Regions from separate parts of the Catenibacterium sp. AM22-6LB genome, predicted to be linked through region 2. Evidence: predicted binding sites of a transcription regulator. Region 2 holds the regulator's gene; each other region holds the start of a gene.
The links. Region 2 encodes HrcA, which represses chaperone genes, less so after heat shock. Its sites were predicted from a motif close to TTTTAGCACTNNNNNNNNNNNAGTGCTAAAA; they were not measured.

Region 1 (7,684 bases), on a different contig from region 2:
TTATCCATGTACTCATGATTATATGAAGAACTCTGTAGAAAGAACATTAAGATGGGCTAAGAGAGGTCAGGAAGCACATAAGAGAGAAGACCAGGCTTTATTTGGTATTGTCCAGGGTGGTGAGTTTGCGGATTTACGTGAACTAAGTGCTAAGACTTTAGTTGATATGGATTTCCCTGGTTATTCTATTGGTGGTACTTCTGTAGGTGAACCTAAACCAATCATGTATAAAATGATTGAAGATAGTGTTAAGTGGTTACCTGAAAATAAGCCTAGATATTTAATGGGTGTAGGTAATCCTATTGATTTAATTGAAGGTGCTATTAGAGGTATTGATATGTTTGACTGTGTACTTCCTACACGTGTCGCAAGACATGGTGCACTTATGACACATCATGGACGTATGAATATCAATAATGAAAAGTATAAACGTGACTTTACTCCTATTGATGATAAGTGTCATTGTTATGCATGTAGAAATTATACAAGAGCTTATTTAAGACATCTTCACAAGTGTGATGAAATCTTTGGTAAGTCTTTATTATCTATTCACAATGTTGCATTCTTATTAGATCTTGCAGCAGATATTAGAAAAGCAATTCAAGAAGACCGTTTAGCTGATTTTAAGGAAGAATTCTTAGAACAGTACGGTCGTGATGTTTATGAAAGGGCGTTTTAGTTTTATGGATATTGAATTATTTGATTATGATCTTCCAGAAGAATTAATTGCACAGACACCATTAAAGAAACGTGATACTTCACGTTTAATGGTTCTAGATAAAGAAACAGGAGATGTTGAACATAAACATTTCTATGATATTCTCGATTATCTAAAGCCTGGTGATGTGCTTGTAAGAAATAATACAAAGGTTATTCCAGCACGTCTTTATGGTCTTAAGGAAGAAACGGGTGGACATGTAGAAGTTCTTTTATTAGAGGATCTTCATGATGATTTATGGGAATGTTTAGTAGGTAATGCGAAGATTGTAAAGCTCGGTACTGTGATTACTTTTGGTGATGGTCGTTTAAAGGCTCAGTGTACTGAAATCAGAGAAGAAGGTATTCGTATCTTCAAGATGATTTATGATGGAATCTTCTATGAAATTCTAGATCAGTTAGGTATTATGCCTTTACCACCATATATTAAAGAAAAGTTAAATGATCCTGATCGTTATCAGACAGTCTATGCAAAGGTAGAAGGTAGTGCTGCTGCCCCTACTGCAGGCTTACATTTTACTGAAGAATTACTTCAGAAAGTAAGAGAAAAAGGGGTTGAAATCCTAGATGTAACCTTACATGTTGGTTTAGGTACATTTAGACCTGTTAAGGTAGAAAATGTATTAGAACATCATATGCATAGTGAATATTATGAAATTAGTGAAGAAGTAGCTGAAAAATTAAATCAGGCTCAAAAAGAAGGTAGACGTATTATTGCGGTGGGTACTACTTCTTGTCGTACATTAGAAGCCAACCATTCTAAATATGGATGCTTCAAAGCAGCTCATGAAAATACAAATATCTTTATTTATCCTGGTTATACATTTACTGGTATTGATGCATTGATCACAAACTTCCATCTTCCTAAGTCTACATTAGTGATGCTTGTAAGTGCTCTTGCAGGTAGAGAACATATCTTAAATGCCTATAAGATTGCAGTAAATGAGAAGTATCGTTTCTTCTCATTTGGTGATGCAATGTTCATCCACTAATGAAACAGAATTATCGTTTAGTGATGTTGGAGACTCTTAAACATTTAGAAGGACGTCCAAAGTTATTGCTTCATGCATGCTGTGGTCCTTGTTCTTCTAATGTGATTAAAGAGTTATGTCAGTACTTTGATATTACTATTTATTATACAAATAGTAATATCTACCCTGCTGATGAGTATCATCGTCGTGAATCTGAGTTAGAAAGATTTGTGAAAGAGTTCAATGATAAAGAGAACCAGAATGTACAAGTGGTAGAAGATACCTATGATCCTGAAGAATATTTAACGCATATTGCGCCATATAAGGATACAGGAGAAAAGGGCTACCGCTGTTATGTGTGTTATAAAGTAAGAATGGAGAAGGCAAGAGATTATGCTAGAATGCATGGTTTTGATTATTGGACAACTGTGTTGTCTGTTTCTCCTCATAAGAATAGCCAATGGATCAATGAGATTGGTGATGATTTAGATCTAGAAACACCAAAATTCCTTCATAGTGATTTTAAGAAAGATAATGGTTATTTAAAATCAACACGTATGAGTGATGAATATCATATGTATAGACAGAACTACTGTGGCTGTGTTTATAGCTATCAGGAGATGCTAGAAAGAGAAAAAACAGACCTCTAATGAGATCTGTTTTTTAAGTTATCTAAGAATAGTTTAATCTTCTCAGTCGCAATTTTTAATTCTTCTAGTGAGTATGCATAAGAGACACGAATAAATCCTTCTCCAGCATCACCAAAGGCTGTACCTGGTACACAGGCTACCTTCTGATCATTTAATAGTTCTTCACAGAATTCTTCAGATGTAAGACCTGTAGAACGAATACATGGGAATACATAGAAAGCACCCATTGGGTTAAATGTATGAAGTCCCATATCATTAAATGTTTTTACAAGGAAGTTTCTACGTGAGAGATAAGAGGCTCTCATTTCTTCTACTTCTTTATCACAATGTCTCAGTCCATCTATTGCACCATATTGTGCACCAGTAGGTGCTGACATGATAATATACTGATGAATCTTACACATTGCCTTAGAGAATACTGGGTTTGCAAGAACATAACCAAGTCTCCATCCTGTCATGGCATAGGCCTTAGAGAAACCATTGATGACAATAATCTGATCTCTGATTTCTGGGAATGAAGCCAATGTACAGAATGGTTCTTCATAGCTTAATTCTGCATAGATTTCATCCGATATAACAATAATACCTGATTCCTTAATAATCGGTACAAGTTTCTCATAGTCTTCTCTTGTCATTGCCCCACCTGTTGGGTTTGAAGGGAAGTTGATCAACATGACCTTTGTCTTTGGTGTAATAGCTGCTTTAAGTTTTTCAGGTGTTAATTTGAATTCATCTTTTTCTTCTAGGTGAATTCTTACAGGTACTCCTCCTGAAAGAATAACACTTGGTTCATAAGCAACATATCCTGGGTCTAAGATAATCATTTCATCACCTGGATTCATTAAGGCTCTTACTGCGATATCGATACCTTCTGAACCACCTACAGTCACAATAATTTCATTTTCAGGATCATAATGTACACCAAAACGACGATAATAATAATTACTAATTTCCTGACGTAATTCTAATAAACCTCTGTTTGCGGTATAGAAAGTACGTCCTTTTTCAATTGAATAGATTGCAGCTTCTCTAATCTTCCAAGGTGTCGCAAAATCAGGTTCCCCTACACCTAATGAAATAACACCTTCCATCTGGTTTGCAAGATCAAAGAACTTACGAATACCACTTGGTTTAATAGTTTGTGCTGCAGTACTTAATTTCTTCTCATAATCCATTTTATGGAGTCACCACCAGTCGCGTATTTTTACCATCTTCATCATCTACTAGGACATGTCCATCTGTCTTATATGGCTTTAACACAAATGTTGTTTTTGTTCCTGTAACACCAGGAATACATGCCAATTTAGATGCAACAAAGTGCGCGACTTCCTGCATAGTACGACCCTTTACAATGCACATAAAATCATAATCACCAGATAATAAATACATTGTTTCAATTTCTTCGTACTTATAAATGTGTGATGCAATACGATCATAACCATATTCTCTTTCAGGAATAGCATTAATCTCAATCATCGCAGTCACAAGTTCAGTATTTGTCTTGTCCCAGTTGACAATAGTATGGTAACCACAAATAATCTTCTCTTTTTCTAGTCTATTTAATCTTTCTACAATGCTGTCTTTAGATTCTGCTAGCGCGGCGGCTAGGTCAGAAACCTTATATCTCGCATTTTTCTGTAATAATTGAATTAAAAGACCATCACTCATAGATAAAAGTTCCTTATTATCCAACCTCTTGTCCTCCTTTGACTATTGTACAATCATTTTATAATAATGAAACTCATTAGTAAATAGAGAATAATTGTGATAAAATATTTTCATATGGAGGTGTCCTATGAAAACGTTTTATGTTGCAAGCTACGGTAAAGGTGACGATAAAGGAATCTATATTGTTTCTTTTAATGAAGAAACATTGGAATTAAAGAAAATACAACAGATATTAACTCAAGATTTTCCATCATATCTGATTGCAAGAAATAAAGAACTTTATGTATCTTATAAGAATGCGAGATCTAATAATGAAGGTGGAGGATTAGGAAGTTTTAGTATTCATAAGAATGAATTGATTCTTAATAATAACTATTCTTCTTCTGGTAGAAGTTATACACATTTATGTATCTCTGATGATAATAAGTATATCTTTGCGGCAAACTATCATGTTGGTGCAACAGCTGCTTATAAACTAGAAAATTATCGTATTGATCATAAAATTGGTGCTGTGAGACATACTGGTATGGGTCCTGATTTATTAAAGAGACAAACTGCACCTCATGTACATAATGTTGGTTTTACACCTGACAGACGTTTCTTATATGCTGTAGATTTGGGTGCTGATAAGATCGTGATGTACAATTATAAAGATGGTGTTCTTAAAGAGAATACAGATTATGCAGTAAATGTTGTACCTGGTTCTGGTCCTAGACATTTGATTTTCTCACAGGATGGGCGTTATGGTTATCTCATTAATGAGATTGCGAATAAGATTATGGTCTTTAAGTATAATGAGGGTCGTATGAGTTTAGTTCAGGCCATTCATTGTGTTCCACGTCATTTCAAGGGATTTAATGCAGCTGCCGCAATTCATCTCACAAAGAGTGGAGAACATCTACTTATTTCTAATAGAGGTCATAATTCTATTGCCTTATATAGAGTCAATAAAGAGAATGGTAAGATTTCTTTACTTTATATGGTACATACTGGTAAAGAACCTAGAGACTTCAATATTATTGATGATAAGTATGTTATTGTAGGTGCACAGGAAGATAATAAGCTTCAGGTACTTACTTTTGATGAAGAGAATGAAAAGCTATTGATGACAGATTCTGAATTAGAGATTCCTGCACCTGTATGCGTATGTGTTGAAGATTGAGCTTAGCTCAATCTTTTTTATTATATCATTAAGTAATTTAAAGATTCTTTAAGAATAAATATATAGGAGGTTACCTATGGAAGAATTGATGAAAAATTTATATTTATTCTTAACAGAAGCAGAGAGAGGTGATGTATTAAGAATACATGTGACTGAAACAAATGAATGTTATGAATTTAGTTATGATGAAGTTATGGATATTGTATTCCATAATAGAATTCCAGAAAGATTTAAAAAAGAAGTAGGTCCTAGTAATTAGGATCTACTTCTTTACTTTTAGAGTAATGATGACTTCGTCATCTGTTTCATTGATGTTTTCTTCTACATCAGTTCCTGCATCAGTAACCATCTTTACTGCCTGATTAATTGTGTTGATTGCGATTTTAACACTTCTAGAGAATTTACGTACACGTGGTTTTTCTTTTTTAGGTGCTAATAGTTTCGCAATTCTTTTTTCTGTTTCATCGACAGTTAAGTTATGTTCAAGAATCTCCTTCAACATATTATTTTGTTGTGCTGTATCTTCTAGTTTTAATAAAGCACGGGCATGTCTTTCAGAGATTTCTTTTTTCTTAACTGATTCCTGTACTGTCATAGGAAGCTTTAAGAGTCTAAGTTTATTGGCCACTGTAGACTGTTTCTTACCTACCTTTTCAGCTAACTGGGCTTGTGTTAAACCCTGTGTATCTAGAATCTGCTGGTAAGCTAAGGCTTCTTCTATTGCTGAAAGATTTTCTCTTTGAATATTTTCTACTAATGCGGCATTGGCTGTCTGATTGTCATCAAGTTCCTGAATGATACATGGTACTTCTGTAATACCTGCTAGTTTGCAGGCACGGTATCTTCTTTCCCCTACAACAATCTGATATTTACCTTCATATTCTCTGACTACAATAGGCTGTAAGAGACCATTCTGCATAATAGATTCAGCGAGTTCCTGGATCTTCTCATCTTCAAAATGAGTTCTTGGCTGTTCCTTATTTGCAACAATATCATTGATATCTAAGAAACAATAAGCATCTTTAATAACGTTCCTTTTCTTTCTATAAAGGCTTCTTCTTAATTTGTCCATAGTTTCTTGGGTACTTTGCAGGTGTTGATTTCACTTTCTTGATCACGATGTTATGACGATGATCATTCTGATCACTTAAAGTAAAAGTAAAATCATCCATCACTTCTCCTCCAAGTACCTTTATGCCTCCCTTCGCATCTTTTAATTCTTCAGGGGCTTTGAGTCCTTTTAATGAAAGGAAGTAACCATCTTTCTTCACTAATGGGAGACAAAGTTCATCTAAGATATTTAATCTTGCAACTGCACGTGCCATGACAATATCAAATGATTCACGATGATCTTTACAGAAATCTTCAGCACGTGATGCAACTGCTTGAATATGATCTAATTCTAATTCTTTAAATAAATGATTCAAGAATGTAATTCTCTTATTCAAAGAATCTACAATAGTGACATTTAATTCTGGATAAACGATTTTAAGTGGAACTGAAGGGAATCCAGCACCTGCACCTACATCACAGATTGTTTGATTAGAGAATGGAAAATCAAACGCAATTGTAAGAGAATCATAGAAGTGTTTTAAATAAACACCTTCACGATCTGTAATAGCGGTTAAGTTCATCTTCTCATTCCATTCTACTAGTATTTCATAATACTTTTCAAACTGTTCAATCTGTTTCTCTGAAAGCACAATGCCTTTTTCTTCTAAGCTCACAATAAATTCTTGTTGTGTCATATTAATCTCCGTATTGTGTTTTTAAGTGAATAAGTAAAACAGAAATATCTGCAGGATTAATACCAGAAATACGTGTTGCCTGACCAATAGTCACTGGTCTGACCTTCTTTAGTTTCTGTCTTGCTTCTAATGATAAGTTTAATACATCATCATAGTCTAAGTCAGCAGGAATCTGTTTTTCTTCCATATTCTTTACTTTTTCTACTTGTCTTAATGTTTTTTCAATATATCCCTTATATTTAATAAGAATAGTGACTCTTCTCATTTCTTCTTCAGTTAAGTCAACATGTTCAATATAAGGTAATAAGTCTTCATAAACTAATTCTGGTCTTTGAAGAATAGCACGGGCAGTTACACCTTCTTTTAAACGTGTTGAGCCCTTTTCTTCTAAGAGGTCATTGATTTCACTCTTAGGTGAGAAATGAATGGTATCTAGACGTTCTATTTCAGCATGGATACGATTCATTTTATCTAGATAAAGTGAATAGACTTCATCATTTACAAGACCTGCATCATGGCCATATTTTCTTAATCTTTCATCCGCATTATCATGTCTTAATAATAATCTATATTCAGCACGACTTGTTAACATACGATATGGTTCTTTAGTACCTTTAGTCACTAAGTCATCAATCAATACACCAATATAAGCTTCATCACGTTTCAAGATTAAAGGTTTGTTACCCTTTACCTTCTTAGACGCATTAATACCGGCAATAAGTCCCTGACCTGCTGCTTCTTCATAACCTGAAGTACCGTTGATCTGAC
Region 2 (7,684 bases):
GCTATAATTATTTATTTACAGGTGATATCCCAAGTAACGTAGAAGAAGATCTTTATAAGAAATATGGGGAAATAGATGTGGATGTCTTAAAGGTTGCACATCATGGCAGTGGTTATTCTTCTTCTGTAACATTCTTTCAAATGGTTCATCCGCGTATTGCGATGATTGGTGTAGGCGAACATAATCTTTATGGTCACCCGGCTCGTATTGTTATTAAACGATTAGAAGAAAGAAAGATTAAAATACTGCGTACAGATCTTGATGGCAGCTTTTCTATTATCACTTATTTAGGAGAACATCTTGTTTACCGCTATTAATAAATTTATGGTAGAATAGGACAAAAGGATGGAGAACTATGAATATTGTATTATATGGAGAAGAAAAACTATTACTTGCACAAAGATTAGAAGACTTAAAAAAGAAATATCAATGCACAAGTGATGACATGAACTATATGGTCTATCATGCAGGTGAAACACCTATGAAGGACATTATTGAAGATGCTTTAACACAACCTTTTATTACAGAATATAAGATGGTTGTATTAAAGAATCCAATCTTTCTTACAAAAGAGAAGCCTAAAAAGAAGCTAGTCACAGATGAAGATATTAAACTATTTTTAGATTATATTGAACATGATAATCCAACAACATTATTTGTAATATATCATGATCAGCGTAACTTTGATGAAAGAAAGAAAGCAGTTAAATCATTACGTAAAAATGCGAAATGGTATGAAGTAGAGAAATTAACCTTCAATCAGCTTTATAAGGCTACTAGAGAAGCCATTGTTCATAGAAATGCCTCTATTGAAGACAATGCTCTTGCTTTATTACTAGAACGCTGTGGAAATGATCTTCTCACTATTTCTAATCAGGTAGAGAAATTATGCCTCTATACACATAGTATAAAGAAAGAAGATGTTGAAAGATTAGTCCCACCACGAGTTGAAGAGGATGTCTTTAAGTTAACGAATGCATTGTTGAATCATGATTTAAGAAATACAATGCGTGTTTATCAAGACTTAATCTCTAAGAAACATGATCCTTTAGAACTCATTGGTTTAATTGCGAATGCATTACGTAATCTCTATCAGGTCTCTATTATGAGTAAAAAGGGATATCGTGATAATGATATTGCCTCAGCACTCGGTCTTAATCCTCGTGCTATCTATCCAATTCGTAAAAATGCAGCACATTTTGATATCACTGAACTCATGGAAAAACTTTATGCCTTGTCAGAACTAGATTATGCAATCAAGACAGGTACAGTAGATAAATTTAGAGGATTAGAACTCTTCTTGATGAGGATATAATATGGAAACAAAAGCACTTTATATTCATATTCCTTTTTGTGATCATATCTGTTCTTATTGCGATTTCGCAAAGGTCTATTATCGTGAAGAGTTTGTCTTAAAATATCTAGAACGATTAAAGGAAGAACTTAACGCTCTTCCCCATCATATAATGAGAACTATTTATATAGGAGGAGGAACACCAAGTGCTCTTTCTTTAAAACAATTAGATATCTTATTAAGCATGGTTGATCCTTTTGTAGGTGATGATACTCTTGAATATACAATAGAAGTCAATCCTGAATCAGCAACGCTTGATAAACTAGAATGTATGCATACTCATGGTGTCAATCGAATAAGCGTTGGTGTACAGACATTTAATAATGATTTATTAAAAAGGATTGAACGTTATCATACTTCTGATATTGCGAAAGAAGTAGTAAGAAATGCAAAGGCTATAGGCTTTAAGCATATCTCTATTGATCTCATGTATGGACTTCCTGGACAAACCTTAGAAGATGTAAAAGAAGACTTGCATATTGCCCTATCACTTCCTGTTAATCATTTATCTTATTATTCACTTATATTGGAGGAACATACACGTTTATATGATTCCTTTGAACCTCTTGATGAAGAAACAGAAGGAAAGTGGAGTGATTATATTGTAGAGACACTTTCTCATGCTGGTTTTCATCGCTATGAAGTCTCTAACTATGCGTTAGGAAATCATGAATCAGAACATAATAAAGTTTATTGGCATTATGATAACTATTATGGTGTGGGCATTGGTGCGACAGGTAAAATAGATAATGAACTTATTTCTCACTCGCGTAGTCTTACTGATTACTTGCAGGGGAAGAATACAATATATATAGAAAAAGAAACAATTGAAGATACAATGTTTAATCATCTTATGATGTCTTTACGTCTAAAAGAAGGATTAGACCTTGATGAATTTAAAAGAAGATATCATTGTTCTGTAGAAGATGTCTATAAAGAAGCTCTCACTAAGAACCTTGGTAATCATTCGTTGATTATTGAAAACAATCATTTGAAAACAAATGATACACTCGATCTTCTTAATTCCATTCTTCTAGATTTCTTACCAGAATAAATGGTTTCTCAAATTAGAGAAACCATTTTTAATATAAACTAGCACTAAAGTCTTGACACTGCTAAAAAAGAATGTATAATGAATCTAGCACAAGAGGAAAAAGAGTGCTAAGGAGGTGCTTGGGAATGCTTTCGGCAAGACAAATGCTTATATTTAAATATATTGTCGAAGAGTTTATTGAAACAGCAGAACCTGTTGGATCTAAGCTTCTAATGACAAAATATGAATTACCATATTCAAGCGCCACTATTCGAAATGAAATGAGCAAGCTTGAAGAACTTGGCTTTCTAGTGAAGACACATACATCTTCTGGTCGTGTTCCTTCTAAGAAGGGATATTACTATTATGTAAATACTTTGCTTCAGCCAAATGTCGATGAACAGGTAAAGAATCAGGTTGCAACTATCTTTAGTGATACACATCAATCATTGAATAGTTTGATTAAAGAAAGCTGCGAAATGTTAAGCCAGTTGACTGATCTAACGGCGGTTGCTCTAGGACCTAATTCAAGTTATGAATCTCTGCAGAACATTACACTTGTTCCAATTGGGACGCGCAATGTGACTGCGATTATTGTAACGGATAAGGGACATGTAGAAAATCGAGTTTTCACTTTATCTGAGACATTGAGTTTGGATGATTTACAATCTTGTGTGGCGGTAATGAACGACACATTAGTAGGAACGCCAATTAATCAGGTGGCAGATAGATTAGAAAACGATGTCAAGCCAATCCTCAATACGAGAATCAAGGAACATGAAATCTTGTTTAATGCTTTCTTAGAAGCATTTATGAAGTTTGCAAGAAACAATGTATATTTCTCTGGTAAAGATCATTTGCTGTATCAACCAGAATACAATGATGTCAACAAGTTAAGAAAATTAGTGAGTGCATTTGAAAATTCATCAAACTGGAATTTCTTAGCACCAACTGATGATGATGGTATCAAGGTATTAATTGGTGATGATTCAAATGTATCTGGACTTGATGATGTATCAGTTATTTCATCTTCTTTTGATACAGGAGGAGCTAGTAAAGGAACGATTTCTGTAATCGGTCCAACACGTATGCCTTACAAGAAAGTTGTATCGCTTGTAGAATATATTACTGAAAATATAGAAAGAATCATCAAGGAAAATGATGAGTAGAAGAGGTGAGACCATGGCAGAAGAAATGAAGAAAGAAGCAGAAGAAACTGTTGAAGAATCTACTAAGGAAGAAGCTGAAAAAGTAAAAGAAGAAACAACTGAAGAAGCAACTGAAAAAACAGCTGAAGAAACAGTAGATCCTAAAGATGAAAAGATTAAGGATTTAGAATCTCAAATCAACAAGTGGAAGACAGATTATTATAAAGTATTCGCTGATATGGAAAACTTAAAGAAAAGACTTAAAAATGAACATGCGAATCAGTTAAAGTATGCAATGCAGTCTTTTATTGAAGAGTTATTACCAGTTATTGATAACTATGAAAGATCATTAACTGTTGAACCTGAAAGCGAAGAAGGTAAGAATATTCTTAAGGGTAATAAGATGATTTTGAACCAGTTAATGAATATTCTTGGTAAGAATGGTGTAACTGTGATTGAAGCACAGGGTAAGGAATTTGATCCAAATATGCACCAGGCAGTCATGCAGGATGATAATCCTGACTTTGGTCCAAATATTGTGACTGAAGAATTACAAAAAGGTTATATGTTAAAAGATAGAGTAATTAGAGCAACTTTAGTGAAAGTGAATAAGGATTAATAGGAGGAGAACTTATTATGAGTAAAATTATTGGTATTGATTTAGGTACAACAAATTCATGTGTCAGTGTTATGGAAAATGGTGAAGCAAAAGTAATTGCAAATCCAGAAGGAATGAGAACAACTCCATCAGTTGTTGCATTCAAGAACGGTGAAATCATCGTTGGTGAAGCTGCAAAGCGTCAGGCTGTTACAAATCCTGATACTGTAGCATCAATCAAGAGACATATGGGTACAAACTATAAAGAACATGTAAATGGTCGTGATTATACACCAGAAGAAATTTCAGCAATGATTCTTCAGAACTTAAAGGCTACTGCTGAAAGCTATTTAGGTGAAAAAGTAACTAAGGCAGTTATCACAGTTCCAGCTTACTTCAATGATGCTCAGCGTCAGGCTACTAAGGATGCTGGTAAGATTGCAGGTCTTGATGTTGAACGTATTATCAACGAACCTACAGCTGCTGCACTTGCCTATGGTGTAGATAAAACTGAACAGGAACAGAAAGTATTAGTATATGACTTAGGTGGTGGAACATTCGATGTTTCTATCCTTGACTTATATGATGGTACATTTGATGTATTAGCCACTGCAGGTAACAACCGCTTAGGTGGTGATGACTTCGATAAGAAAGTTATGGACTACATGGTTTCTGAATTCAAGAAAGAAAACGGTGTTGATTTAAGCGCTGATAAGATGGCTATGCAGAGAGTAAAAGATGCTGCAGAAAAGGCTAAGAAAGACTTATCTGGTATGATGCAGACTCAGATCTCATTACCATATATCACTGCTGGTGCTAATGGACCACTTCATTTAGATATGACTCTTACAAGAGCTAAATTTGATGAATTAACAGCTGATTTAGTTGCTAAAACAGAAGTTCCAGTAAGACAGGCATTAACTGATGCGAAAGTATCTGCTTCTGAAATCGATCAGATCTTATTAGTTGGTGGTTCTACTCGTATCATTGCAGTACAGGAATCAGTTAAGAGATTATTAGGAAAAGAACCTAACAAGTCAGTTAACCCTGATGAAGTAGTATCTATGGGTGCTGCAATCCAGGGTGGTGTTATCACTGGTGATGTTAAGGATGTCGTATTACTTGATGTTACACCATTATCACTTGGTATCGAAACTATGGGTGGTGTTATGACAGTATTAATCCCTCGTAACACAACTATCCCAACTACTAAATCACAGATTTTCTCAACTGCTGCTGATAACCAGCCAGCTGTAGATATCAACGTATTACAGGGTGAACGTGCAATGGCTAAAGATAATAAGCAGTTAGGCTTATTTAAACTTGATGGTATTGAACCAGCTCCAAGAGGCATTCCTCAGATTGAAGTATCATTTGATATCGACGTTAACGGTATTGTAAACGTTAAAGCAAAAGATATGAAGACAAACAAAGAACAGTCTATCACTATTCAAAACTCTACAGGTTTAAGTGAAGAAGAAATCGATAGAATGGTTAAGGAAGCTGAAAGCAACAAGGCTGACGATGAAAAGAAACGTAAAGACATCGAAACTAAGAACAAAGCAGAAGCTATGATCAACCAGATTGATAAGGCTTTAGCTGAACAGGGTGCTAACCTTCCAGAAGATCAGAAGAACCAGGCTACAGCTTTAAGAGATGAACTTAAGACTGCATTAGACAATAATGATATGGCTACTCTTGAATCTAAGATGAGTGAACTTGAACAGATCGCTCAGCAGATGGCTGCTGCTCAGTATCAGCAGCAGAATGCTGGTAACACAGCAGGTGCAGACACTTCATCTAACAACAATAACGATGATTTCGTTGATGCAGACTTTACTGAAAAGAACTAACAAGAAAGCCAAGGGTAATCCCCTTGGCTTATATTAAATGAGGTGTAATTTATGGCAGATAAGAGAGATTACTATGAAGTCCTTGGTGTATCTAGGGATGCTTCAAAAGATGAAATAAAACGTGCTTATCGTAAGATGGCAAAGAAATATCACCCTGATGTGAATAAAGCGCCAGATGCAGCAGACAAGTTCAAGGAGGTTAATGAAGCCTATGAAGTTCTTTCTGACGAGAATAAGAAGGCTGCTTATGACCGTTATGGACATGCAGCATTTGAACAGGGTGGTGCAGGCGCTGGAGGATTTGGTGGCCAGGGATTTGGCGGATTTGAAGATATGGACTTTGGGGATATCTTCGGTTCATTCTTTGGCGGAGGACAGTCACGTTCTAGAAGACCTACAGGACCACAAAAAGGTGAAGACCGTTATGTTCAGATAGAAATTGATTTCATGGATGCTATCAAGGGTAAAAAGACAGAACTTAAGATTAACTATGATGAACAGTGTTCTCATTGTCATGGTACAGGTGCAAAGAATCCTAATGATGTGCATACATGTTCTAGATGTGGTGGAACAGGACGTATTAGAGTACAGCAGCGTTCACCATTTGGTACTATCATTAATGAATCAGTCTGCCCAGACTGTCATGGTACAGGTAAGGTAGTCAAGGATAAGTGTCCACATTGTCACGGTTCAGGATATATTAATAAGAATGTCACTGTAGAATTAACAATCCCAGCTGGTATTAATTCTCATCAGCAGTTACGTGTCGCTGGTAAAGGACAGCGTGGTGTGAATGGTGGACCTAATGGTGACTTATATGTAGAAATCTATGTACGTCCACATAAATACTTTGTGAGAAACGGTAATGATATTTCTATATCAGTTCCAGTTTCTGCAGTAGATGCAACTCTTGGCTGTGAAGTTGAAGTACCTACTGTTTATGGTGATGTCACTATGAAGATTCCAGCAGGAACACAGACTGGTACAGTCATGAGACTTAAGGGTAAAGGTGTCAAGAACATGCGTGGTGATACTTATGGTGATCAGTATGTTCAGGTTAACGTTTCTATTCCTAAGAAGTTAAGCAAGAAAGAAAAAGACCTTTATACAAAACTTAAAGAATTAGATGAAAAAGAATCTATTTTTGATCAATTTAAGAAATCATTCAAGAGATAGGGATATTGAGTATTCCTATCTTTTTTGTATAATGAAATAAGGAGGTTAGTATGAAATATAAAACTATATTATGGGATATAGATGGCACACTTCTTAATTTTGAAATGTCTGAAAAAATCAGCATGGAAAAATGTTTAGAGAAACATGGCGTATCTATGACAGAAGCACAATTTGAAGAATACAAAAAGATTAATAAAGAATGCTGGAAGATGATTGAAAAGGATCATTCAAGAAGAAATGAACTCATGGTGAAACGTTTTGTAGACTTTTTTACATTGCTTAATGTTTCTATTGATGGTGTTCAGTTTAATAAAGATTATCAGGAAGCATTAGGTACTTATTATTGTTTGAATGAATTCGCCTTAGAAGTCATTTTGGCACTTAAACCACATTGCAAGCAGTATGCGGCATCAAATGGCTCAAAAGTCGCTCAGTTAGGCAAATTAAAGGGTACAGGGCTTTATGACTTATTTGATGATATATTCATCTCAGAAGATGTAGGGTATGAAAAGCCAGATATTA
Region 3 (7,684 bases), on a different contig from region 2:
ACCTAAATACTTCTTCCCAGTTCATGGTGAACATAAAATGCTTTGTATACATAAAAAATTATATGAAGAAGTAGGTGGAAAGCCTGATCATGCATTTGTATTAAGTAATGGGGATTGTTTATGCTTAAAGGATCATGAGATATTCCAGACAAGAAGCGTACATGCAGATGATATTTATGTAGATGGTAATGATTTAACAGGTTTATCTACAGCGGTATTACATGACCGCCAGATTTTAAGTGAAGATGGCATGGTTGCAGTACTTATTAGTATGGATTCTCATGCAGGTATTTTACTTCATAAACCAGTTATTATGAGCCGTGGATTTGTTTATATGAAAGATAGTAAACCTATGATTTATGGAGCAGAAATGGCTGTGGATCGTAAGCTACGTGCTTTATTGCAGGAAAAAACAACATTTGGTGAAATTAAGAATACAATCAGAGAAACATTAACATCTTATTTCTATACTAAGACAAAGAGAAGACCGATGATTATTCCTGTCATCATGAATAAGAAATAATGAAGAAAAAGAAAATTATTCGTACTGGTATTCTTGCAATTATTGTTTTCGCATTGGTGTTGTTTGGTGGTTATACATGTCTCTTTTCTAGAACACATTATTCTTTTACAAGAATGACTTATAGTAATGGATTATTACCTGATGGTTTTAAAAACTTTAAGATTGTAGATTTATCCGATATACATATTACTACATCCAAAGATATTGATCGTTTTGAACAGATTGTCGATGAGATTGAAGATCAAAGCTATGATATGGTTGTTTTTACTGGTGATCTGTATGAAAGTAAACCTATTCAAGATGCTAGAGTACAGAAAATCTTAAAGAAACTTCAACCAGATTATGGTAAGTTTGCAGTACTTGGTGATGAAGATCATGCACATGCTGAAGAAGTGACTAATATCCTTAATGAAGGTGGATTTGAAGTACTTAATAACAGTGCTCGTACCATTCATTATCGTAATAGTTCTTTTACCCTTTATGGACAATCTATTAATAGTCAGGAAGAAATACCTGCTTCTGACGGGTTTGTCTTAACTTTAAGTCATTATCCTGATAGTTTTAGTCAAAATAAAGGACATACACATTTACAGTTATCTGGACATAGTAATGGTGGTACTATCTGGTTCCCTGGTATTGGTCCACTTGTAAAGTGTAATAATGCGACTACTTATAATCATGGAAGTTATAAAGAAAGTGGTTCTGAACTAATTGTAAGTAATGGTATAGCACCACGTCATAACTATCATTTTAAAGTATTATGTGAAAATGAGATTATTATGATTACATTCGAGTAGGGATTTTAATCCTTACTCTTTTCTTTTACTTTCATATAAGGAATAAGATTGGTAAAATAGAGATAGGGAAATGAGGTGATTCCCATGAAAACAAAGAAGAGCTATATCTTGAATATTGCATTAATTCTTGTGATTAGTGGTATATCTTTATACTTATCAGTAGGTTCTGAAGTCTCTACTGTATTTAAAACAATTACTACAGCGCATCCTTTTTGGCTATTCATCTTATGTTTTATTATGTTTATATATTATGTATTTGATGGACTCGCTACAATGATCTTTGCGCGTTTTTATAAGAAAGACTTTACTCTTAAAGAAGGTTTTGTGAATGGACTTGTAGGTACTTTGTTTAGTGGTTTAACTCCTTCTTCTTCAGGAGGACAGTTCGCCCAGGTGTTTGTATTTAATAACCAGGGGATTTCCCCTGCTATTTCTACAAGTATCTTACTCATGTGCTTTATTAGTTATCAAATAGTGATCATGGGCTTTACTGCAGTGATTATGATTGTGGATTCAGCCTACTTCTTAGATAAAGGTGTAGGTGTATCTTCTATGGCAGCCGTTGGATTTCTTATTAATGCAGTTGTCACTCTTCTATTATTTGCAGGTGCTAAGAGCAAGAAGTTCCAGAACTTTATAGTAGATAAAGTAGTCTATCTCCTTTCTAAAACACCACTTATAAAAGATTATGAATCAACATGCTTTAGAATTCAGAATTACTTTGGTGAATTTAGAGAACAGATGAATGTATTACAGAAAAATAAAAAAGCTTTATTACAGACAGTATTATGTAATATTGTGAAACTTACTATTATCTACTCTACGCCATTCTTTTCGTGTCTTGCTTTAGGAATAAAAGTACCAGTTACCCTATTTGTACAGTTCTTAGGACTGGCTTCTATTATTAATTTAATTAATACATTCCTCCCTATTCCTGGTGCATCAGGTGGTAGTGAAGGATGTTATATGATCTTATTTGGTTTCTTAGGAAGAGCTAATGCTTCTAGTTCTATGTTCTTATGGCGTTTCTTCTCTTTCTATTTTGGATTAACACTTGGTATGATCACATTTATCGTTGCGAAGGATACAAAACGAAAAGACGATTAAGTCACTCTTAGGAGTGGCTTTTTTGTGCACTTTTATTCAATCTGTCTAAAAATGAATTAGCACTCTCCTTGACAATATGCTAATAAGAACTATAATACTCTTAGCAATCAGATAAAGAGAGTGCTAATAAGGAGGAATAATTATGTTGAAACCTTTAAATAAGAATATCGTATTAAAGAAAGAAGAAGTAGAAAATAAGACAGCTAGTGGTATTATTCTCACTACTGAAACAAAGAGTCTTCCTACTGTTGGAGAAGTTGTGGCAGTAGGTCCACAATGTGAAAATGATTTAAAAGAAAAAGATCGTGTTGTATTCAAGGAATACTCAGGTACAAAAGTTAAACTTGATGGTGTTGAATATATTGTGATAGACGAGAAAGATGTTCTCGCATGTATTGAATAGGAGGAATAAGCTATGAGTAAAGAAATACGTTTTTCTAGTGATGCACGTCAATCAATGTTGAAGGGTGTGAATACTCTTGCTGATGCAGTGAGTGTCACACTTGGTCCTAAAGGTAGAAATGTAGTATTAGAGAAGAGTTATGGTTCTCCTTTAATTACGAATGATGGTGTTTCTATTGCCAAGGAAATAGAATTAGAAGATCATTTTGAAAATATGGGTGCAAAACTTGTATATGAAGTAGCCAATAATACAAATGATATTGCAGGTGATGGTACAACAACTGCTACAATTCTTGCAAGAGATATGATTGTGAATGGTATGAAGCAGGTTGAAAAAGGTGCAAACCCTGTACTTATGAGAGAAGGTATTGAAAGAGCTTCTAAAGCAGTGGCAGAAGTATTATTAAAAAATTCTCATAAGGTAGAAACAAGCAGGGATATTGCCTCTGTTGCAACTATTTCTTCTTCTAATAGTCATATTGGTGAATTGATTGCTCAGGCAATGGAAAAAGTTGGTAGAGATGGTATTATCAACGTAGATGAATCTAATAGTTTTGATGATGAATTAGAAGTCAATGAAGGTATGCAGTATGATAAGGGTTATGTATCTCCTTATTTTGTAAGTGATACAGATAAGATGGAAGTTGAAATGGATAACCCACTCATCTTAGTCACTAATCAGAAGATTACTAATTTGCAAGAAATACTTCCAGTACTTGAACAGGTATTAAAGGCTAATAAACCATTATTACTTATTGCTGAAGATTATGAGAATGAAGCGATTTCTTCTCTTGTATTGAACAAGTTAAGAGGTGCCTTTAATGTCGTAGCAACTAAGGCTCCAGGATTTGGTGATAAACAGAAAGAAATGTTGGAGGATATTGCAGTATTAACTGGTGCTAAATTCTACAACAAAGACCTTAATATGAAGCTTTCTGATTTAACTATTGAAGATCTTGGTACAATCAAGAAAGTGATTGTAAAGAAAGACAATACGACTCTTATTGGTCATAGTTCAAGTGAAGCAGTGAATAACCGTGTTGAAGAATTAAAGACACAATTAACTCATACTAAGAGTGATTATGAAAAGAAGACACTAAAAGAACGTATTGGTAAATTATCTAACGGTGTTGCAACAATTAAAGTCGGTGCTACAACTGAAGCAGAATTAAAAGAAAAGAAATTAAGAATTGAAGATGCTCTTAATGCGACTAAGGCCGCTGTAGATGAAGGTATCGTTGTTGGTGGTGGTGCTGCGTTAGTAGAAGCCTATGAAGAATTAAAGAATCAGGTCAGAGATACGAATGTAGATATCCAGAAGGGTATTAACGTAGTCATGAATTCTTTATTTGCGCCTCTTACTCAGATTGCAATCAATGCTGGTTATGATGAAGAAGAAATTGTATCTATCCAAAAGACTGCTGAAAAGGACTTTGGATTTGATGCAAAGACAGGTGACTGGGTTAATATGTTTGAAGCAGGAATTATTGATCCAACTAAGGTCACTCGTAGCGCATTATTAAATGCCGCTAGTATTTCAGCCCTGTTCTTAACAACTGAAGCAGGTGTAGCAGAACTTCCTAAAAAGGAAGAACCACAACAGCCTGTTATGCCACAAGGTGGCATGTATTAAAAAAAAAAGCCAGAAATGGCTTTTTTTATTACTTACAAAATTGATATGTTAGTTCTCCTAAAATCTGAATACCTTTTTCGATATTCTCCATAGAAGCAGCTGAGAAGTTCATACGAATAGATTGACATGGCTTAGTACTATCTACCATGAATTCATTACCTGGTACGATGGCTACATGCTTCTTAATAGAAGCCTGAACGAATTCTGGCATACTGACTCCATCAGGTAGATCAAACCATATAAACATACCGCCTTCTGGTTCAATGACATGAATAGAAGGATGGAAATACTTCTTGATCATCTCTAACATGAAGTTACATTTCTTTGCATAAAGAGACTGCAAATGTTTAATATGTGCATCCATATCTGTTTCTCTTAAGAAAGCATCCATCATATATTGTGAAAGATTGTTTGTATGGTTATCTCCTGATTGTTTAGCCATAAAGAGCTTAGAGATAATATCTTTACTTGCACAGATGATTCCTGTACGCATACCTGGTGAGATAATCTTAGAAAGACTGGCTGCATAAACAACACGATGGTCTTGATCTAAAGATTTAATAGAAGGGACTTCTTCTCCTGTAATACGCAAATAACCATAAGGGTTATCTTCTAGAATAACTACATCATACTTTACTGCAAGGTTATAGATTTCTTTTCTTTTTTCTAGAGATGTTGTGACTCCGGTAGGATTCTGGAAGTTAGGAATTGTATAGAATACCTTTGGTCCTTTTTTAAAGGCTTCTTCTAGTTCTTTTAGATTTACACCATCTTCTTCTAAAGAAACACCAAGCAGCTTTGCCCCATTACATTTAAATGAGTTTAAAGCACCTAAATAACTTGGGTTCTCTACAACAACATAATCCCCTTCATCACAGAATATCTTAGACACAAGATCTAAGCCCTGCTGTGATCCTGTTGTAATAATAATATCATCATCACTTGTGCATATACATTCATGCTTATTAATGAATGACTTAGAAGATTCTATTAAACCTGTATAACCCTGGGCAGAGCCATACTGCAAAACTTCATAAGTCTTTTCTTGAAGAATCTTATGTCCTACTTCTTCTAGCTTTTCCTGTGGAATAGCTTCTGGATCAGGGAATCCACTCGCAAAACTAATATACTCTACCGTACCATTCTCACTTGCATCAGCCATGACACTTCTAATGGCTGATTTTTTTACGTAATTCATCTTATCTGCGTATCTCATATATGTCACTCCATTCACTTTTTTCTCATTCTACTACTATTATTTAAAAATACCTAATTATTTTTTATGTCTGCGTAAGTTATGATCTGAATATCGTGATCCTTGATGAACTGTTTGAATTCATCACTCTTAAGTAATTCTAATTCCTTGATACGATTCATATTGTAGCTAGATACGTTCATGAGTCTTTCATCAACTAAAGCAGGATGACAAACAAGTTCTACTGTATCATAGCCTTCAGTTGAACAAATTTCTTTAAATGTTTCAAAGCTTACACCATCTTTATAGAATTCACAACGTGCTGGGAAGTAGTTTTCATCCACATATCTTGTTTGTCTAATAGGAAGGTTATATTCCTTGGCAAGACGCTTGATGACTTCTAATTGTCTATGTTCCATATGCACATAGTGATGAGAATCTAGATGTGTAGGAAGATGTCCTGTGTGTGCGATAAAAGCTTCTATCTGTGCTTTCCATTCTTCATAGACTTCATCTGGTTCTCCATCTGGGAATTCATCTTCATAGGCACTTGGTCTTAAGAAGTTCCCCTCTTCATCTGTATAGCTTTTCTTGCCAGGTAATAATGGTTTACCAGCAGTTAAAGTTAAATGAACACCAATTCCTAGATTTGGATATGCCTTTGCCTTGTCTAGAGCCCATAAAGCATATGGCATATTCATCATCACTGTAGTGGAACTTACAAGTCCCTGCTCGTGTGCAAGTAGGATACCTAGGGAGTTTCCTTCACACATACCGAAATCATCAGCATTGATAATTAATTTTTTGATCATACTTTTCACCTCTATAATCCATTGTACTAAATATTATAAGAACAGTCACACATAACGACAAAATGATGTATAATACAAGACAAAAGGAGAAGGTTATGAAAAATACAATTACTGGATATACAGGTTTATATGGGGTTGTCGCAAATCCTATTAAACATTCTTTTTCACCAATGATGCATAATACTGCATTTCAAACATTAGGTATTAATGATGTTTATCTTGCATTTGAAGTGACTAAAGATCAGTTAGATGACTATATTACGTCTGTTAAGACATTACCTATTAAGGGATACAATATTTCTATGCCTTATAAACAGGATATGATGAAATATATGGATGAACTCACAACACAGGCAAGACTTGCAAAGAGTATCAATACTGTAAAGAATGAGAATGGTAAACTCATTGGTCATATTACTGATGGAGAAGGTTTTGTGATGGCCTGCCGTGATAAAGGATGGGGTATTGCGAAGCATAAGATTGTAGTGCTTGGTGCTGGTGGTGCAGCAAGTGCAATTATTATTTCTCTTGCTTTGGCTGGTGCTAAAGAAATTGTGGTTTATAATCGTTCTGATAAGCCATTTATTAAAGAACTTAATAAAAAATTAAACTGCCCTATTACTTTAAAGAAAATTGATCAGGAAAGTATTAAGGAAGATTTAAAGGATACTTATTTATTAGTCAATACAACAAATGTTGGTATGGCCCCTCATCCTGAAGGATGTATTATTGAGAGTGCTGATATGTTACCTGATGGTTTAAAAGTAGCTGATATTATTTATAACCCTAAGGAAACAAAGCTATTAAGTTATGCAAGACAAAGAGGTCTTGATTATATGAATGGGGAACGTATGATTGTCTATCAGGGTGCATGTTCTTTTAAGTTTTGGACAGGAAAGGATATGCCTATTCATGAAGTCAAAGTCGCATTAGGAATGGAGGAAAGCGAATGAAAGAGATTGTAGTTGCAACAACAAACAAAGGGAAACTTAAAGAGATTTCCGCAATGTTGGAAAAGTTAGGGATTGAAGTAAAGTCTATTAAAGATGTATTAGGTTATAATCCTGATATTGAAGAAACAGGGACTACTTTTACTGAAAATGCAGTGATTAAAGCTGAAACAGTGATGAATATGATTCATATGCCTACTCTTGCAGATGATTCTGGTTTAGAAGTAGATGCATTAGATAAACAGCCTGGTATTTATTCTTCTCG
Region 4 (7,684 bases), on a different contig from region 2:
ATTATCTAAAGCAACTCTAGTAATGTAACCTTCAGTTAATTCGAGGTAACGAGGACCTTTCTTCTTAGTAGCATAAGATGTACCTACCATTGATCTTAAACCTTTACCTAAGTCTTCAAGACCAGCACCTACTACTAAACCACCTTCTGAGAAAGCAGACTGAGAACGTCCATAAACGATCTGTAAGAATAATTCTCTCATTGCAGTGTTGATAGCATCACAAACTAAGTCAGTGTTTAATGCTTCAAGTAAAGTTCTACCAACTAAAGCTTCAGCTGCCATAGCTGCAGAATGAGTCATACCTGAACATCCGATAGTTTCGATAAGTGCTTCTTCAATGATACCTTCCTTAACATTTAAAGAAAGTTTACAAGCACCCTGCTGTGGAGCACACCATCCGATACCATGAGTGTAAGCAGAAATATCCTTGATTTCTTTAGAATAAACCCATTTGCCTTCTTCAGGAATTGGGGCACAACCATGATTGCCGCCCTGTTTAACGCAATACATTTCTTCAACTTCTTTTGAATAAATCATTTTTTTACTCCTTTCATTACTAAATGACTGTTGATTCAAGGTGAGGGTTATCACCTGTCAAAATTATATGACACCATGCTTTTAAAGTCAATGAAACTCAAGAAAACAGCATGTAAAAAATAGTATAAAAAGGGCTTAAAATAGCGTTTTTTAGGCTTATAAAGGTCTTGTGAAAAAATAAGCGTTTTCATTTTTGCATCAATGAAAATTACAGTATGTTAATGGATTGGTTAAGTTAAAAAATTATTCATAATCTTATATTAGTATTATAATGACAATGCAATGGAAGAAGGAAATAACTATGAAACATCAAAAGCTGACAATAAAACAGAAGAGAATACTGAAGAATATATTGGTTGTAGTATTACTTATTATTAGTTTTCCTAGCTATACACCAACACAAGTCATTATTAAAAGTGATCATATATTAATAAGTAACCATCTCTTATCTAGACCAATAGAATGTAGTAGTTTTGATGGACTGACTTATACAGGGCTAGATGGTAAGAAATATAGTCATAAAAACTATGTAGGTGTACAGCCTCTTACAATCTCTAATACAATTACATTTAGTACTTCTAAGACGCTGTATAGTGCACCATTCTCTTACTATGCCACTTCTAATACTGTTCCTGCAGGAAGTTATCATGTCACAAAAGAAGCAGGACGTTATATGTATATAGAAGGGAAGGGGTGGGTTTCTTCTCAATATGTGAGTATAGATGTCAATAATTCTATAGAGAATACAACTGGGATACCTCTCTACAAAGATTATATGATTCCTGAAACAAGTAGTCATCGTACTCATTATGCAATGAGACCACTGTATATTACGATTCATACAACAGATAATACAAGTAAAGGAGCCGATGCTTTGAGTCATGCTAAACTTCAATATACAGGTAATGTACGTTCTGCTTCCTGGCATTATACTGTGGATGACCACAGTATCTACCAATCATTACCACTTAACCAGCAGGCAGGACATGCAGGAGATGGTGTCATGCCAGGTAATAGTGCATCTATTGCGATAGAAATATGTGTCAATTCAGATGGCCATTTATATATTGCAGAAAAAAATGCAGCCAAACTTGCTGCTGCATTATTAAAACAATATAACCTCAGTGTAGATCAACTCCGTATGCATCATGATTGGTCAGGGAAAGAGTGCCCTAGACCAATGATAGAAGGGCAGTTTGGATCAATGAACTGGGAGAGTTTCAAGAAACAAGTTTATAACTACATGCGTACAGTATAAAAAAAGAAAGCTCACGCTTCCTTTTTTAATGCCTATTCAATCATGATAGGTTTCTTTTCTTCAATCTTTTCAGGCTCAGTCTTAGGGAAAGTGATCATCAATTCACCATTCTCAAACTTAGCAGTGAAGTCTTCTTCTTTATAGCCCTCACCAACATAGAACTTTCTTGAACAGCTGCCTGTATAACGTTCACTTCTGATAACCTTACCGTTCTTATCTTTTTCTTCCTTATCCTGATTAGTATTTGCAGAAACTGTTAAATAACCATCAGTCAAGTCTAGAGAAATATCTTCTTTCTTATATCCAGGAAGAGCAATATTCATTTCATAGTTGTTGTCTACTTCCTTAATATCACACTGCATTGCATTAGTTGATGGACTCATCCAGCCATCATCAAACATATCATCAAACACATCATAAAAACCAGGTAAAAATCTCATAAATAACATCTCCTTTATCAAATTTAAACATGGGATTCTTCGTCTCGTGTTATGAACTATTCAATCATAATAGGTTTCTTTTCTTCAATCTTTTCAGGTTCAGTCTTAGGGAAAGTGATCATTAATTCACCATTCTCAAACTTAGCAGTGAAGTCTTCTTCTTTATAACCCTCACCAACATAGAACTTTCTTGAACAGCTGCCTGTATAACGTTCACTTCTGATAACCTTACCGTTCTTATCTTTTTCTTCCTTATCCTGATTAGTATTTGCAGAAACTGTTAAATAACCATCAGTCAAGTCTAGAGAAATATCTTCTTTCTTATATCCAGGAAGAGCAATATTCATTTCATAGTTGTTGTCTACTTCCTTAATATCACACTGCATTGCATTAGTTGATGGACTCATCCAGCCATCATCAAACATATCATCAAACACATCATAAAAACCAGGTAAAAATCTCATAAATAACATCTCCTTTATCAAATTTAAACATGGGATTCTTCGTCTCGTGTTATTAGTAGATTGTAATTGATTTCTTTTCTATTCTCTTTGGAGCTTCCTTAGGAACTGAAATCATTAATTCACCATTATCAAACTTAGCCTTGATATCTTCTTCAGTAAATTCTTCACCTACATAGAAGCTTCTAGAACAGTTACCACTATATCTTTCACGTCTTACAATACGTCCTGTAGTTTCTTCTTTCTTAGCAGATGCTGATACTTTTAAGTAGCCATTCTTAAGTTCCAAAGCAATATCTTCTTTCTTATATCCAGGAAGAGCAATATTCATTTCATAAGTATTTTCTGTTTCACGAATATCACATAACATTGTATTTGCTTTTGTAGTATTGACTCCTGAATCAAATAAATCATCAAATACATCACTAAAATTTGGATAATATCTCATATTTGTTCGCCTCTCTCAACGTTTTTCTTATTTCTTAGTAACCTCTCTATCGATTACAACTATTATTATAGCCACTCATTTAGCAAAGTCAACACTTGAGTGCTAAAAATTAGCACTTTCTTTAATAAAGTGCTAAAAGAAAAGAACCCGCCTATTTGGCAGGTTCTAAGTCAATAGCTTTTAATTGATAAGCAGTCATATCAATTTCTATATTACTTATAATTTCAATAGTATCTGAATTGTTGTAAATACGTGTAGTAAAGGCATAAGCACCATCATTGATGAATAGCTCTAAAGAAGATGTGTCGCTAAACAAAGTCATATTATTCATTTTAGGAATTTTAATGTGTTTCACACCACGACCCGAACCGCTTTTATTCATATCGATAGTGAGAAGACCATCTTCATAATTCATATTTACACCTCTTAAATGAAGTTTGAATGACTGAGGGAGATCAGTTATATGGCATTCAAAACAAGACGTATTCATTGTGAGAGATGTTCCCTGTACTTCTTTCTTCTCTTCTCTTAAAGACTTATATTCTTCAATAGGGAACTGATAGAGTCTACCTTCATGTTCAGTAATCTCTCTAAAGAGAGTGAAGGCATGCTGACGTCCTTCTTCTACGGTAGGATTTGTATAATCAATATCAGGAAGCCCCATCCAGCCTGCCATGATCATACGACCTTTTTCATCTTTGAAGAACTGCTGGGCATAGATATCAAACCCATGATCAAACTCGATAAAGTCCTCCAAAACGCAATCCTTCTCTAAATCTGTTGTAAGAGGAAAGTATCCATTCTGATAAATAGCTTCATAATCATAGTTATGGCTTTCTAGTCCCTGAGGACAACAGAATAAGAACTTCTTCTTTTCAAAACTTAAATAATTCGGACACTCCCACATATAACCAAAAGGTTTATGGTAGTCAACAGTCTTCATGTAATCCCACTTCTTTAAATCTTTTGATGAATATAAGATTACACAACCATGTGAATCAAGGGTTCTTGCTCCTAGAACCATATAATACATACCATCATTTTCATAAACGTAGGGATCTCTTACATGACAAGACATGTTTTGAGGATAATCCTTGTTGTAAAGCACAACTTCCTTATGATCTAATACAAGCCCATCTTGTGAATCAACTATCATCACATTATGTTCTCTACCTGCATTAATATAATCATAATCACCAGGCAGCTTTACATTACCAGTATAGAAATAACGTAATAATCCATGGTCATTGAAGCAGCACCCAGAATAAGCACCACCCTGATCATGAGGATGATCAGGAGAGAGGGCAATCCCCTCATCCTGATAGTGAAGGAAATCTTTAGTAGTGAATTGTTTCCAATACTTTAATCCACCTTCAGGTTCGTAAGAATACTGATAATAGATATGATATTTTCCATCTTTTTCTACAAGCCCATTAGGATCGTTCATCCATCCAGATACAGGTTCTAGATGATACTTTAGTTTGTACATTTCCTTCATAAAAATCTCCTTATGCAGCCTTAACTTCTACAACTGGATTCGCTATTTCTACAACATCTGTTTTAGCATCAACAGCACCGCTCTTAATTAAGTTCGCTACTTTGCCATTTGTAATAATTACTGCAGTTGCAGTTTCTTTACCAGCTGCTTCAATAGCCTTTAAATCAACATCAACGAGTAGCTGACCTTTCTTTACTTTGTCACCTTTTTTAACGTGCATAGTGAAAGGTTCACCATTTAATTCAACAGTATCTAAACCAATATGTACAAGAATTTCTGTACCATCATTTGTCATTAAACCAAATGCATGCTTAGTAGGGAAAGTCATAGTCACTTCAGCATTCGCTGGTGCATAGAACTTACCATCTTCTGGGAATACTACGAAACCATCACCCATAGCTTTAGAAGCAAATGTTGGATCAGGACATTCAGTGATAGAAGCGACTGTACCTTTCATAGGTGCAGCTAAGCTTTCTTTACTTTCTACATTTCTCTTATGTAGGATACAAGTTACTACAAATGCGACAACGATAGATAAAGCCATACCAATACCATAGTTACCCCAGCTTTCTGGTGGAATAGAAAGGAAACCAGGAATACCAGCAGTACCTACAGCACTTGCAAGAGTCTTAGTGCCTGCAATCCAAGCTGAACCAACAGCAGAACCACAGATAGCACCAATGAATGGATATTTAAGTTTTAAGTTAACACCGAACATTGCAGGTTCAGTAATACCAAGTAATGCTGAAATACCAGATGCACTACATAGTGATTTCTGTTTAGGATCTTTAGATAAGAAGAACACAGCTAATACTGCAGCACCCTGAGCAACGTTACTCATTGCTGCGATAGGGAAGATGAATGTTCTATGTGCTGCACTTGCAAGCAACTGTGTTTCGATTGCGATAAAGCTCTGATGCATACCAGTAATAACGATAGGTGCATATAAGAAACCAAAGATTGCACCACCAACAGGGCCTAATGAGAAATATAACCACTGTAATCCATCTGCAAGTACATTACCTGCTTCTCTTAATGCAGGACCAACAGCTAAGAATGTAATAAATCCAGTAATTAATACTGACAATAATGGTGTCGTTAAGTTATCTAACCAAGAAGGTGTGATTTTATGTAACTTAGTTTCTAACTTTGCAATTACCCAAGATGTAAATAAGATAGGAAGAACTGTTCCTTGATAACCTACTGCAGCAACCTTTAAACCAAATAGGTTCCAGAAAGGTGTTGCTACTTTACCATAGTTGTAACAGTTTAATAAATCTGGATGTACCATGATCATACCCATGACAGCACCAAGATATGGGTTACCACCAAATTTCTTAGTAGCACTAAATCCAACGAGAATTGGAAGGAATGTGAATGCTGCATTAGAGAATAAGTTGATGATTGTCGCAAAGTCTTTCCACATTGGATAAGCTTCAATCAAACTCTTATTCGCAAAGAATAATCCCTGTGCAGTTAATACGTTATTGATCCCCATCAATAAACCACCAGCAACGATGGCTGGAACGATAGGTACGAAGATATCACTTAGTGTCTTAACAGCACGGCTGATTAGATTTCCCTTCTTTTCTACAATCTCTTCATCAGCCTGATCTTGAGAGTCCATACCTAATTCTTTTAATACTTCATCTGTGACAAGGTTCACAGTACCACTTCCGAAGATGATCTGGAACTGTTCCTGGACAAGGAATGTTCCCTTAACTCCATCTACAGATTCTAAAGCTTTTTCATCTGCCAATGATGGATCCTTCAACATCAATCTTAAACGTGTAGCACAATGAAATGCCTTTTTGATGTTCTTAGGTCCACCAACATGGGAGATGACTTCTTTTGCGACTTTATTGTAGTCCATTGAAATTTCCTCCTTTATCGGTATGTTACCGATTCCACATCTGTATCATATATCAAGCACAAGCACTTGTCAACAAAAATATGAAACCGATACCACATTTTAAAAAAAGCATCAGATACTTCTGACGCTTTCTCCTTCTATAAATGTGAAGTCAATAAGTGTAGCACGTTCGACTTCTTTTTCTTCTATCATATCAAGAATAATCTGTCCAGCCGTCTGACCAGCATGGGCATAATGGAACTTAATAGTTGTAAGAGCAGGGGACATTACAGTAGAAGTCCAATAACCACCAAATCCAGTTACTGAAACGTCCTCAGGAATACGTAAACCGTGATCTTTTAGAACTTTCATACATCCCATCGCAATTGTATCTGTTGCACAGATGATGGCAGTAGGGCATGTATGATTCTTTAAGTAATCATTGAGTTTATCTATTGTCTTTTCAGCAGAGAAGTCTGTTTCTAGAAAATGAGGATGTACATTCTGTAAGCCATCATAAACACCTTGTCTACGAATGACTCCTACAGCCACATCTTTTCTACTTACTCCTGCATATACAACATTCTTATGACCATTAGAATAAATATACTCACCTATCTTATAGCCTGCTTCATAATCATTGTTAATAACACTCACACCATCATCATAGGCCTGCGCCATAAACACAATAGGAACAGAACTCTTAGAGGCAATATCTCTATGTGCCATTGTGATAGAAGTGGCAAGAAGAATAATACCATCCACTCTTAATTGTGTAAGTTTAGTAATGGACTTGATTTCATCGAGTTCATCATGATTTGTGTTAATGATGATTGTCGTATAATGATGCTTCTTTAAGAACTGATCAATATTCATCATCATACGACTAGAAGCATATGAAGTAAGAGTAGGGCATACAATACCCACAGTATGTGTCTTGTTGGCTTTTAAATTCGCAGCAAGCACATTAGGCTCATAATCATACTCTTTTACAATCTTCTCTATCTTCTGACGTGTTTCTTCTTTTACATAGCCACCATTAAAATAACGAGAAACAGTTGTCTTAGACACACCTGCAACTTTCGCAATATCGGCCATAGTCATCTTCTTCATGTTAATCCTCACTAAATAAACTCATGATTTCTTCACCGCTCATAGTCGTAATAGAACCACTATTACCTTCCACAAAA

Region 1: DW269_RS03290 (lactonase family protein) is a predicted target of HrcA. The motif match lies at 4,081-4,111, and genes of this name have one in related genera.
Region 3: DW269_RS08165 (co-chaperone GroES) is a predicted target of HrcA. The motif match lies at 2,526-2,556, and genes of this name have one in related genera.
Region 4: DW269_RS06990 (Hsp20/alpha crystallin family protein) is a predicted target of HrcA. The motif match lies at 3,222-3,252, and genes of this name have one in related genera.

What each region holds. Positions count from the first base shown of each region.
Region 1 is NZ_QTUM01000008.1:23,610-31,293, forward strand. Features, by position in the region: gene tgt (tRNA guanosine(34) transglycosylase Tgt) at 1-679, shown strand, start outside; gene queA (tRNA preQ1(34) S-adenosylmethionine ribosyltransferase-isomerase QueA) at 684-1,709, shown strand; gene DW269_RS03275 (epoxyqueuosine reductase QueH) at 1,709-2,338, shown strand; gene DW269_RS03280 (aminotransferase class I/II-fold pyridoxal phosphate-dependent enzyme) at 2,335-3,513, opposite strand; gene DW269_RS03285 (Lrp/AsnC family transcriptional regulator) at 3,515-4,006, opposite strand; gene DW269_RS03290 (lactonase family protein) at 4,134-5,168, shown strand; gene DW269_RS03295 (hypothetical protein) at 5,245-5,427, shown strand; gene noc (nucleoid occlusion protein) at 5,431-6,240, opposite strand; gene rsmG (16S rRNA (guanine(527)-N(7))-methyltransferase RsmG) at 6,212-6,916, opposite strand; gene mnmG (tRNA uridine-5-carboxymethylaminomethyl(34) synthesis enzyme MnmG) at 6,918-7,684, opposite strand, start outside.
Region 2 is NZ_QTUM01000023.1:6,241-13,924, forward strand. Features, by position in the region: gene DW269_RS06455 (ComEC/Rec2 family competence protein) at 1-317, shown strand, start outside; gene holA (DNA polymerase III subunit delta) at 356-1,315, shown strand; gene hemW (radical SAM family heme chaperone HemW) at 1,317-2,408, shown strand; gene hrcA (heat-inducible transcriptional repressor HrcA) at 2,534-3,556, shown strand; gene grpE (nucleotide exchange factor GrpE) at 3,582-4,154, shown strand; gene dnaK (molecular chaperone DnaK) at 4,172-5,986, shown strand; gene dnaJ (molecular chaperone DnaJ) at 6,038-7,162, shown strand; gene DW269_RS06490 (YjjG family noncanonical pyrimidine nucleotidase) at 7,213-7,684, shown strand, end outside.
Region 3 is NZ_QTUM01000034.1:1,411-9,094, forward strand. Features, by position in the region: gene rnjA (ribonuclease J1) at 1-523, shown strand, start outside; gene DW269_RS08155 (metallophosphoesterase) at 523-1,320, shown strand; gene DW269_RS08160 (lysylphosphatidylglycerol synthase transmembrane domain-containing protein) at 1,405-2,427, shown strand; gene DW269_RS08165 (co-chaperone GroES) at 2,570-2,830, shown strand; gene groL (chaperonin GroEL) at 2,843-4,462, shown strand; gene DW269_RS08175 (PLP-dependent aminotransferase family protein) at 4,491-5,678, opposite strand; gene chbG (chitin disaccharide deacetylase) at 5,732-6,469, opposite strand; gene aroE (shikimate dehydrogenase) at 6,565-7,422, shown strand; gene DW269_RS08190 (XTP/dITP diphosphatase) at 7,419-7,684, shown strand, end outside.
Region 4 is NZ_QTUM01000026.1:1,601-9,284, forward strand. Features, by position in the region: gene DW269_RS06970 (iron-sulfur cluster assembly scaffold protein) at 1-537, opposite strand, end outside; gene DW269_RS06975 (N-acetylmuramoyl-L-alanine amidase family protein) at 839-1,795, shown strand; gene DW269_RS06980 (Hsp20/alpha crystallin family protein) at 1,828-2,235, opposite strand; gene DW269_RS06985 (Hsp20/alpha crystallin family protein) at 2,292-2,699, opposite strand; gene DW269_RS06990 (Hsp20/alpha crystallin family protein) at 2,752-3,144, opposite strand; gene DW269_RS06995 (glycoside hydrolase family 32 protein) at 3,296-4,642, opposite strand; gene DW269_RS07000 (sucrose-specific PTS transporter subunit IIBC) at 4,653-6,515, opposite strand; gene DW269_RS07005 (LacI family DNA-binding transcriptional regulator) at 6,627-7,607, opposite strand; gene DW269_RS07010 (DEAD/DEAH box helicase) at 7,609-7,684, opposite strand, start outside.